DNA from 2 places in the Variovorax sp. W1I1 genome. Region 2 is predicted to be linked to the other one. Evidence: predicted binding sites of a transcription regulator. Region 2 holds the regulator's gene; the other holds the start of a gene.
What was found. Region 2 encodes LexA, which represses DNA repair genes until DNA is damaged. Its sites were predicted from a motif close to ACTGTATNNNNATACAGT; they were not measured.

Region 1 (5,158 bases), 1.1 Mb from region 2:
GAAGATCGCGCTCGAGCTCGCGCCGCTGGAGCTGCGCACGGTGGAGACGCACCGCGCCCACGTGTTCGCCAAGCTGGGCCTGTCGAACAGCCACGAGCTCGACCGCTTCCTGCGAGAGCACGCGCTGTAGCTGTCGCAGGAGGCTTCTAGGTATTTACCCTTGCGTACACGTACGTAGCAGCGCGACGGGCGGCTACGGACGACGGCACGGCGGCGGCGAAAGAGACTCCGGGGACAAGCTTCAAGCGGTCCCACGGGCCGCGCCCAGAGACAAGGACCTCCAATGACCGCCATCGCCAGCGCCGGTGCCTCCAGCCCGGACGCATCCGCCCCCGACACGTCTTCCACGCCCTACACCTTCGAGGAAAAGCGCAAGCGCATCTTCGCGATCTTCGCGGCCTCGTCGGGCAACCTCGTGGAGTGGTTCGACTTCTACGTCTACGCGTTCTGCGCCATCTACTTCGCGCCCGCGTTCTTTCCCAAGTCGGACCCGACGGCGCAGTTGCTCAACACGGCCGGCGTGTTCGCCGCCGGCTTCCTGATGCGCCCGATCGGCGGCTGGATCTTCGGCCGGCTGGCCGACCGCAAGGGCCGCAAGACCTCGATGGTGGTCTCGGTGACGATGATGTGCGTGGGCTCGCTGGTCATCGCCTGCCTGCCCACCTACGCCAGCATCGGCGCGGCGGCACCGGTGCTGCTCCTGGCCGCGCGGCTGCTGCAGGGCCTGTCGGTCGGTGGCGAATACGGCACCACGGCCACCTACATGAGCGAAGTGGCGATGCGCGGACAGCGCGGCTTCTTCTCGTCCTTCCAGTACGTGACGCTCATCGGCGGCCAGTTGCTGGCCGTGGTGGTCGTGGTGGTGCTGCAGCAGTTCCTGGACGACGCCGAACTCAAGGCCTGGGGCTGGCGCATTCCCTTCGTGCTGGGCGCGGTGGCCGCGGTGGTGGCGCTCATGCTGCGCCGCTCGCTCACCGAGACCGCCAGCACGGAGACACGCGCCGTCAAGGGCGCCGGCACCATGGGCGAACTGTTCAAGCACCACAAGCGCGCCTTCTTCATGGTGCTGGGCTACACGGCCGGCGGCTCGCTGATCTTCTATACCTTCACCACCTACATGCAGAAGTACCTGGTGAACTCGGCCGGCATGTCGATCAAGACGGCCAGCAACGTGATGACGGCGTGCCTCTTCATCTACATGTGCATGCAGCCGCTCTTGGGCGCGCTGTCCGACCGCATCGGCCGGCGCAGCAACATGCTGCTGTTCGGCGCACTCGGCGCATTGATCACCGTGCCCGTGCTGACCAGCCTGCAGAGCGTGACCAGCCCGCTCTTGGCCGGCATCCTGATCGTCGTGGCACTGGCCGTGGTGAGCTTCTACACCTCGATCAGCGGCATCGTGAAAGCCGAGATGTTTCCGCCCGAAGTGCGCGCGCTGGGCGTGGGGCTGTCGTATGCGGTGGGCAATGCCATCTTCGGCGGCAGCGCGGAATACGTGGCGCTGGGTCTGAAGTCGATCGGCCACGAGTCGTACTTCTACTGGTACGTGACGGCCATGATGGCGGTGGTGTTCGCGGTCAGCCTGCTGCTGCCGCGCCGCGCGACTTACCTGCATCACGACAAGTAAGAACAGAACACAGAAACGGCCTGATGCTCGAACGGCGCCGAGCGAAGGCCGCCACCGCGCGCAGATCCGCTAGAACAGGTTGCCCTGCCCCGCCGCCCCCGGCGGCCGGAACGCGGTGGTGTCCATCGGAATGCGCTCTCGATTGAAGCCCAGGCGATTCGTCGCTTTCTGGAAGCGCTGGTGGATCAGGTCGGCCCACAGGCCCGAGCCCTTCATGCGCGTGGCGAAATCGGCGTCGTAGTCCTTGCCGCCGCGCATCTCGTGGATGCGCGCCATGATGCGGTCCGCGCGCTGCGGGTAGTGCAGCGCGAGCCATTCCTTGAAGAGCGGCGCCACCTCCCACGGCAGCCGCACCACCGTGTAGAACGCGCTGCGCGCACCGGCCTCCCAGGCGGCTTCGAGCACGTGTTCCATGTCTTCGGTCACGAAGGGAATCTGCGGCGCCACGCTCACGCCCACCGGCACGCCTGCTTCGGCCAAGGTGCGGATGGTGCGCAGCCGCCGGTGCGGCGCGGCAGCGCGCGGCTCGAGCTTGCGGGCGAGTTCGCCGTCGAGCGTGGTCACGGTCACATACACCGCGGCGAGGTGCTCGGCCGCCATCGGCGCGATCAGGTCGAGGTCGTGCTCGACGGCGCTCGACTTGGTGACCAGCGCGAACGGATGCCGCACTTCCTGGAGCAACTCGATGACCGAGCGCGTGAGCCGCAACTCGCGCTCGATCGGCTGGTAGCAGTCGGTGGCGGTGCCGATGGCGATCTGGCTCGGCCGGTAGCTCTTGCGCCCGAGTTCGGCGCGCAGCACCTCGACGATGTTGCGCTTGGCGATGAGCTTGGTCTCGAAGTCGAGGCCGGGCGAGAGATTGAGGTAACTGTGCGTGGGCCGCGCGAAGCAATAGATGCAGCCGTGCTCGCAGCCGCGGTACGGATTGAGCGCGCGATCGAAGTAGATGTCGGGCGAGTCGTTTTCGGTGAGCACCGACTTCACGTCCTCGAAGCGCACCTCGGTCGCGAGAGGCATGAGTTCCCCGGCCTCGGCCACGCCCTCTTCGAGCGTGCCCCAGCCGTCGTCGAACGCGTTGCGCTCGTCTTTGGAGAAACGGTGCGCCAGCCGGGTGGCCGCACCTCGGCCTTTGATGATGTGAATGGGAACGGGGGATGCGGGTGGCATGGCAAATCCTCTCGATGAATTTACTGTGTATTCATACAGTATTTCACTATTCATCAGCGGCCGGTGATTTTTCTATTTCTCTATTGACAGAAATTCAGGAAATCCTAGACTCGACGCCATGGAACTCACAGAAATTCAACGCAAGTTCGTCGTCCACTGGGGCGAAATGGGCTCCATGTGGGGCGTCAACCGCACCGTCTCGCAGATCCACGCGCTGCTCTTCGCGCACGGCAAGCCGATGCACGCCGAGGAACTCTCCGAAACGCTGGGCGTGGCCCGTTCCAACATCAGCAACAGCCTGAAAGAACTGCAGGCCTGGAACCTCGTGCGCATCACCCACATCCTGGGCGACCGGCGCGACTATTTCGAGACCAGCGTCGATGTGTGGGAGCTGTTCCGCACCGTGGTGCGTGAGCGCAAGGAGCGCGAATTCGATCCCACCATCCGCGTGCTGCGCGAGCTGGTCTCCAGCCCCGATTTCCAGAAGGAACCGGCCGATGCGCAAGACCGCATCCGCTCCACCATGGAGCTCATGGACAAGCTCGCCACCTGGGCCGACGAGATGCTGCGGCTCTCGCCCGGCACGCTCGACAAGGTGCTGACGCTCGGGGCCAGCGTGCAGAAGTTCGTGCGCGGCGATGCGGCTCCCGCAGCACCAACCGGCAAAGGAGAAGACCCCGACGCGCACCACGCGAGCCTGCCGATGATCTGAGTTCTCCTTTTTTTGCCCATCTATTTCTGTTTTGACTGAAATATCGAGAGCGAAGAACACCATGAGCCGCCTAGCCGTTGCCGCGTACCCGCTGACCGTCTACTACGACGCTACTTGCCCGCTGTGCGTGGCCGAAATGGGCGCCATGCGCGCACGCGATGCGGCCGGCCGACTGAACCTTGTCGACTGCTCGCCCCCCGGCTTCGCTGCCGGCCCGGCCCCACGCGAGGCGTTGATGACGGCCATGCACGCGGTCGACGCATCCGGGCGCGTGCTCTCCGGCGTTGCAGCGATCCGCGCCTGCCGCGCGGCCGTGGGCATGCCGGCGGGAGGCGCACTGCTCGACCTGCCCATCGTCGGCGCGCTCGCCGACCGCGCCTATGCCCTGCTCGCACGCAACCGCTACCGGCTGCCGCGCTGGCTTGTCGCACGCCTCGCGGGCCGCGGCGCCATCGCGCCCACCACCTGCGCCGACGACCACTGCCGCTTCTGAACCGATCACGCTGTCACGCCCCCAGGGAATCACAAGAACCAACGCCAGAAGGACCCTCGATGCCCAACGTCTTCCAGCCCGACTTCCGCATGCCGTCCACTGCGACGCACGCACCCGTGAACACCACGAGCGCTCCGATCACGGCCGAGGACACGCAGGACTACTTCACCGAAGTCGCGGTCGACTACAGCGCTTGGAGCCCGAGCTACAACATGCACTTCGGCTTCTGGCGCGCGGGGCTCAACCCGCTGCGCCGCGAAGGCATGCTGGTGGAGATGAACCGTGCAGTCGGCCGCGCGCTGCGGCTCGATGAATCGCAACCCGCCGCGAGCCGGCAACGCCGCTGCGTGATCGACATGGGCTGCGGCGCCGGCGCCACCGCGCGCACGCTGGTCGGCGACGACGCATCGCTCTACGCGGTCACCGTCACCAACGTGCCCGTGCAGAACCGCATCGCCGCGCGGCTCGATGCCGCTGCCGGCGTGGCCGACCGCATGGCCCACATCGAAGCCGACTACACCCGCACCGGCCTGCCTGCCGCGCAAGCCGACGGCGCCTGGGCGGTGGAGAGCGCCTGCTATGCCGAAGGCACCGCCAAGGCCGACTTCGTGCGCGAGGCCGCGCGCCTGCTCAAGCCTGGCGCGCGGCTCGTGGTGGTCGATGGCTTCCTGCTGTGCAAGAACCCCGGCCGCATCGCCGCCTGGCTGCATCGCCTCTGGGCCGACAGCTGGGCCGTGCCCACGCTGGCCGTGCGCGACGACTTCACCGCGGCGCTGCGCGACAACGGCTTCGAGGACATCGAATTCAAGTCGCTCCGCTGGCGCGTTGCGCCGAGCGCGCTGCACATCCCGGTGCTGGCGACGCGCTTCACGCTGGCCGAACTCTGGAAGGCGCGCGGCAGGCTGAGCCCGTGGCGCCGCAAGCACATCGTCGCGAGCTATTGCGCGCTCGCGCTGGGCATGTTCTGGCGCGACTTCGACTACTGCATGGTGACCGCCAGACGCGCCGGCTGCTGAAAAAACAAAACACACGAGGAGAAGACGTTTCCATGAGCACCGAACCCGAAGAAAGCAGGCTCTCCGAGCTCGCTCCTCTGGACGCCCATCCGGACGAGAGGGAAGACAAACCCCGCCGCCGCATGCCCTTCGCGTGGTTCTGG
Region 2 (5,158 bases):
TGGCTATCGCGCCGGCTTCGTGCGGAAATTTCCGTCGCTGCCGCCAGCGCCGGTCGAAGCCACCGAAGCACTCGAGCAATTGCGCGCTCTCTGGCATGGGCATCGCATCGCGGTGCATGTGAGCCATGTCGCGCCCGGGCCGGGCATCGACACCCCTGAGGATCTGGCGCGCGTGCGTGCCGTCTTTGCTGCCGGGTCCGCCTCCTAAGACGTGCGCCGCGGAGGGAATTCCCTATGGGGACGCATGCTATCCTCGACGTGAAATCCGCCTCGCCCAGCCCTCGGGCCGTCGCTTGGCGTGACACAAAATCTAAGAACCGTCCGAGGACACCATGAGACTAATTTTGCTGGGCGCGCCCGGGGCGGGCAAAGGCACGCAAGCGGCCTTCATCTGCCAGAAATACGGCATCCCCCAAATCTCGACCGGCGACATGCTGCGCGCCGCCGTCAAGGCCGGCACGCCGCTCGGATTGCAGGCCAAGGCCGTCATGGATGCAGGCGCACTGGTGAGCGACGACCTGATCATCAACCTCGTGAAAGAGCGCATCGCCCAGCCCGACTGCGCCGACGGTTTTCTGTTCGACGGTTTCCCGCGCACCATTCCACAGGCCGATGCCATGAAGGCCGCGGGCGTCAAGCTCGACTACGTGCTCGAGATCGACGTGCCCTTCAGCGACATCATCGAACGCATGAGTGGCCGCCGTTCGCACCCGGCATCGGGCCGCACCTACCACGTCAAGTTCAACCCGCCCAAGATCGAAGGCAAGGACGACGTGACCGGCGAAGACCTGATCCAGCGCGAGGACGACAAGGAAGAAACCGTGGGCAAGCGGCTCGACGTGTACAGCCAGCAGACGCGTCCTCTGGTCGACTACTACTCCGCCTGGGCCAAGGCCGATCCGGCCGCTGCGCCGAAGTACCGCGCGATCAAGGGCGTCGGCACAGTCGACGAAATCACGCAACGTGCCCTGGCGGCATTGAGCAGCTGATCCCTGCCGCCCTTCGACAGGGCGGCTATCTAATCCCCCAGTAGTTCCAGCATCAGCGCGATGCGCGCCTTCACGGGTGTGAGCGCGCCTGCGTCACGCAGCCGGTCATCGGTCTTCGGCAGGATGCGGCCATTGGTACAGCGCGTCGCGCGCAGCACCGCAACGCCCGCGTCCTGCGCCTTGAACGCCGCAGCTTCCAACGCGTGATGCACGGTGCCATTGCCGGTGGTGGCTAGGACCAGACCGCGGACAGGTTCGTCCGCGCCCTCCCGAAGAAGCGCATCGATGATTGCGCCGCTCGCACCAGCGTGGCTCATGACGATCTCGACCCGCGGCCAAGGTCCTGATGCGCTCAGTGCCTTCGACGCTTGGGATGACGACGACGTCGGCCACTCCCTCACGCGCCGCACTGCGCCCTCTTCCACGTAGCCAATCGGCCCTGCATCGCCGGATGCGAAGGCATCGAGGCGGTACGTGTGCACCTTCTGCACTTCCACCCCGCTGTGGACCGTGCCGGCGCATACCGCCGTCACGCCCTGGGCGCCCGCCGTCGCCGCGACGGCGATGGCATCCCGCACGTTCTGCGGACCATCCGGCGAAAGCGCAGTGGCCGGGCGCATCGCGCAAGTCAGCACCACGGGCTTCGCCGGTGCCAGCACCGAATGAAGGAAGAAAGCCGTCTCCTCGAGCGTGTCGGTACCGTGGGTGATCACCACACCGGCCACGTCAGGTTGCGCCAGCCAATGCACGCACCGTTGCGCGAGCTTCTGCCAGATGTCGAAGGCCATGTCCTTGCTGTCGACCTGCGCCACCTGCTCCGCCAGCAGCGCGATGCCCTCGGGTGCCTCGATGCTGCCCAGCAGGTCCGCCACATCGACTTGCCCAGCGGTGTAGCCGATGTTGTCACCGCTGCTGGAGGCCCTTCCGGCGATGGTCCCGCCGGTGCCCAGAACCACCACGCGACGCACTTCGGGCAACGGCAAATTGGCCATGACTTGTCAACTTCCAAAAACTGGTTAAAAATACAGGTACTGGATATCTAGCCAGTGCCGCAAGGAACCACATATGCAGTTCGCCGTGAAGCTTACCGCCCGCCAGCAGCAGATTCTCGACTTGATCCAGAGCGCTATTGCGCGCACTGGTGCCCCGCCCACACGCGCCGAAATCGCCAATGAGCTGGGGTTCAAGTCGGCCAACGCCGCCGAAGAGCACCTGCAGGCGCTGGCCCGCAAGGGCGTGATCGAACTTGTCAGCGGCACCTCGCGCGGCATTCGACTCAAGGGCGACGCGCTGCGTTCGCTCAACGAAACGCGCCATCGCGAAGGCGGGCAGTTCTCGCTCTCGCTGCCCGGCATGGCGCAGCTGGCGCTGCCGCTCATCGGCCGTGTTGCGGCAGGCTCGCCCATCCTGGCGCAAGAGCATGTCGACCAGACCTACTACGTCGAGAACACGCTGTTCCAGCGCCAGCCCGATTACCTGCTCAAGGTGCGCGGCATGTCGATGCGCGACGCCGGCATCATGGATGGCGACCTGCTCGCCGTGCAGGCAACCAAGGAAGCGCGCAATGGCCAGATCGTGGTCGCGCGCCTGGGCGACGAAGTCACCGTCAAGCGCCTGAAGCGCAACAAGCAGGTGATCGAGCTGCATGCCGAGAACCCCGACTACCCGACCATCATCGTCCAGCCCGGCGAGCCTTTCGAAATCGAAGGCCTCGCGGTCGGCCTCATCCGCAACACCATGCTGATGTAGGCCTCACGGCCTGCTTGCAGCAGCACCCATCCGGCCGCAACAGGTGGCGGGCGTATGGCGCGAAGTCGCCATCACCCTGTCGCGGCCGATTCAAGAAATCCTGCCTGTGTTCAACCTCAGACTTTTTTGGAGTTCACATGGGAATCGCCCTCCTCGCCATCGCTGATTTCTGGATGCCGCTGCAATCGCTTGCAAGCCGCCTCATCCCCGCCCGCCGTGCCCCTCACCGGGACAGCAACGAAACCGCCGCCGGCCTGCGCTACGTGGCCGTGCGCCCCGCCTGCACCACGCGCACCGCTGGTACGCCTGCACCGACGGCAACCGCCACCGCGCCGGCACGCCCACTGCGTGTAGTTCGCGTGATCGACGGAAAAAGCCGGGACCGCAGCCGCATGGTGATCTCGGGCCGCATGGCCGATGTCTGTGCGGAGCTCGACCGACTGGCAGCGCTCGAAGCCGCTGAAACCGCGCCCAGCTCCACGCGCCTGCACTGAGGCATTTCCCCCGGCGAGCCGCTCCAGAAGCGCCCCGGGGTGGGTATCCAAACGTTCACCGGCGCGACAGCCCAATGCTGCGAGGCACAATGGCACGCCATGAACATTGTGATCCTCGACGATTACCAGGACGCCGTGCGCAAGCTGCGCTGCGCCGCCAAGCTGGACGCGTACGCGGCCAAGGTCTACACCAACACGGTCAAGGGCATCGGCCAACTGTCGGTTCGCCTGAAAGACGCCGACGTGATCGTGCTGATTCGCGAGCGCACCCAGATCTCGCGCCAGCTCATCGAAAAGCTGCCCAAGCTCAAGCTCATTTCGCAGACCGGGCGCGTCGGCGGCCACATCGACGTCAATGCCTGCACCGAGCGCGGCGTGGCAGTGGCCGAGGGCTCGGGCTCTCCGCAGGCACCGGCCGAACTCACCTGGGCGCTGATCATGGCGGCCATGCGCCGGCTGCCGCAGTACATCAGCAACTTGAAGCACGGGGCGTGGCAGCAATCGGGTCTCAAGTCGGCCTCGATGCCGCCCAATTTCGGGCTCGGCTCGGTGCTCAAGGGCAAGACGCTCTGCATCTGGGGCTATGGCCGCATCGGCCAGTTGGTCGCGCGCTACGGGCAGGCCTTCGGCATGCAGGTGGTGATCTGGGGGCGAGAGGCAAGCTGCGCCAAGGCGCGCTCCGACGGCTTCCAGGTCGCGCAGAACCGGCACGAATTCTTTGCCGCGGCGGACGTGCTCTCGGTGCACCTGCGGCTGAACGAGGAAACCAACGGCCTCGTCACCCTCGAAGACCTGTCGCGCATGAAGCCGACAGCGCTCTTCGTGAACACTTCCCGCGCCGAACTGGTCGAGGCCGATGCCCTGCTCGCCGCGCTCAATCGCGGACGCCCGGGCCTCGCGGCCATCGACGTGTTCGAGAGCGAGCCGCCGCTGCAGGGCCACGCGCTGCTGCGCTTGGAGAACTGCATCTGCACGCCGCACATCGGCTATGTGGAGCAGGACAGCTACGAGAGCTACTTCGGCCAGGCTTTCGACAACGTCGTGAGCTTCATCAAGGGCAATCCCACCAACATCGTGAATCCCGGCGCCTTGCAGGTCCGCCGGTGAGTTCATGAGCCGCCGGGCCGCCCCAAGGCGAATCTCGCAGCCGAAGGCGCAGGTCATTCGATGAGCCGGCCTGCGCCCCGGGGCGCGCTCTGGGCGCTGCTCGCCGGCAATTTCGTGATCGGCACCGGCGTGATGGTGGTGCCCGGCACGCTCAACGAGATCAGCACATCGCTTGCTGTCACCGCTGCGACAGCGGGCCAGCTGATCACCGCCGCCGCGATCGTGATGTGCCTCGGCGCACCGCTGCTGGCGGCCCTGGTCGCGGGCTGGGACCGCCGCCAACTCCTGGCCCTCACGCTCCTCTGGTACGCCGCCGGACACGCCCTCTCCTCGCTCATGCCGAGCTTCGCCGCGCTTTTGCCGGTTCGCATGCTCACGGTGATTGCGCCGGCGATCTTCACGCCCCAGGCCGCGGCCTGCGCCGGCATGCTCGTGCCGCCGGAACACCGCGGCCGCGCCGTCACCTTCGTCTTCCTCGGCTGGTCGATGGCCTCGGTGCTGGGCCTGCCCATCGGCGCGCTGATCGGCGGCCACCTCGGCTGGCGCATGGCCTTCATGGCCATTGCGATGCTCAGCATCGTCAGCGCCGCCTCGATCTGGCTCACGCTGCCCACCGGCATCCGGCCTGCCGCGCTCACAGCCGCCGCGTGGTCTCGCGTGCTGCGCAGCCCGGTGCTGATGGGCATCGTTTCAGTCACGGCGCTCCAGGGCTCGGGGCAGTTCGTGCTCTTCAGCTATTTCGGGCCGATCCTCAAGCAGAGCTTCGGTGCGGATGCCAACACGCTGAGCCTGATGTGGGCGCTGTTCGGTGCCTTCGGG

Region 1: a site for LexA is predicted at 2,817-2,834, ahead of QFZ83_RS19285 (PA0069 family radical SAM protein). Genes of this name have one in related genera too.

Annotation. Positions count from the first base shown of each region.
Region 1 is NZ_JAUSWZ010000001.1:4,106,913-4,112,070, forward strand. Features, by position in the region: gene QFZ83_RS19275 (response regulator transcription factor) at 1-130, shown strand, start outside; gene QFZ83_RS19280 (MFS family transporter) at 284-1,627, shown strand; gene QFZ83_RS19285 (PA0069 family radical SAM protein) at 1,697-2,794, opposite strand; gene QFZ83_RS19290 (GbsR/MarR family transcriptional regulator) at 2,913-3,506, shown strand; gene QFZ83_RS19295 (thiol-disulfide oxidoreductase DCC family protein) at 3,568-3,999, shown strand; gene QFZ83_RS19300 (cyclopropane-fatty-acyl-phospholipid synthase family protein) at 4,059-5,015, shown strand; gene QFZ83_RS19305 (SRPBCC domain-containing protein) at 5,048-5,158, shown strand, end outside.
Region 2 is NZ_JAUSWZ010000001.1:3,036,545-3,041,702, forward strand. Features, by position in the region: gene kdsB (3-deoxy-manno-octulosonate cytidylyltransferase) at 1-208, shown strand, start outside; gene adk (adenylate kinase) at 333-989, shown strand; gene QFZ83_RS14175 (asparaginase) at 1,019-1,981, opposite strand; gene lexA (transcriptional repressor LexA) at 2,055-2,738, shown strand; gene QFZ83_RS14185 (hypothetical protein) at 2,876-3,232, shown strand; gene QFZ83_RS14190 (D-2-hydroxyacid dehydrogenase family protein) at 3,332-4,339, shown strand; gene QFZ83_RS14195 (MFS transporter) at 4,400-5,158, shown strand, end outside.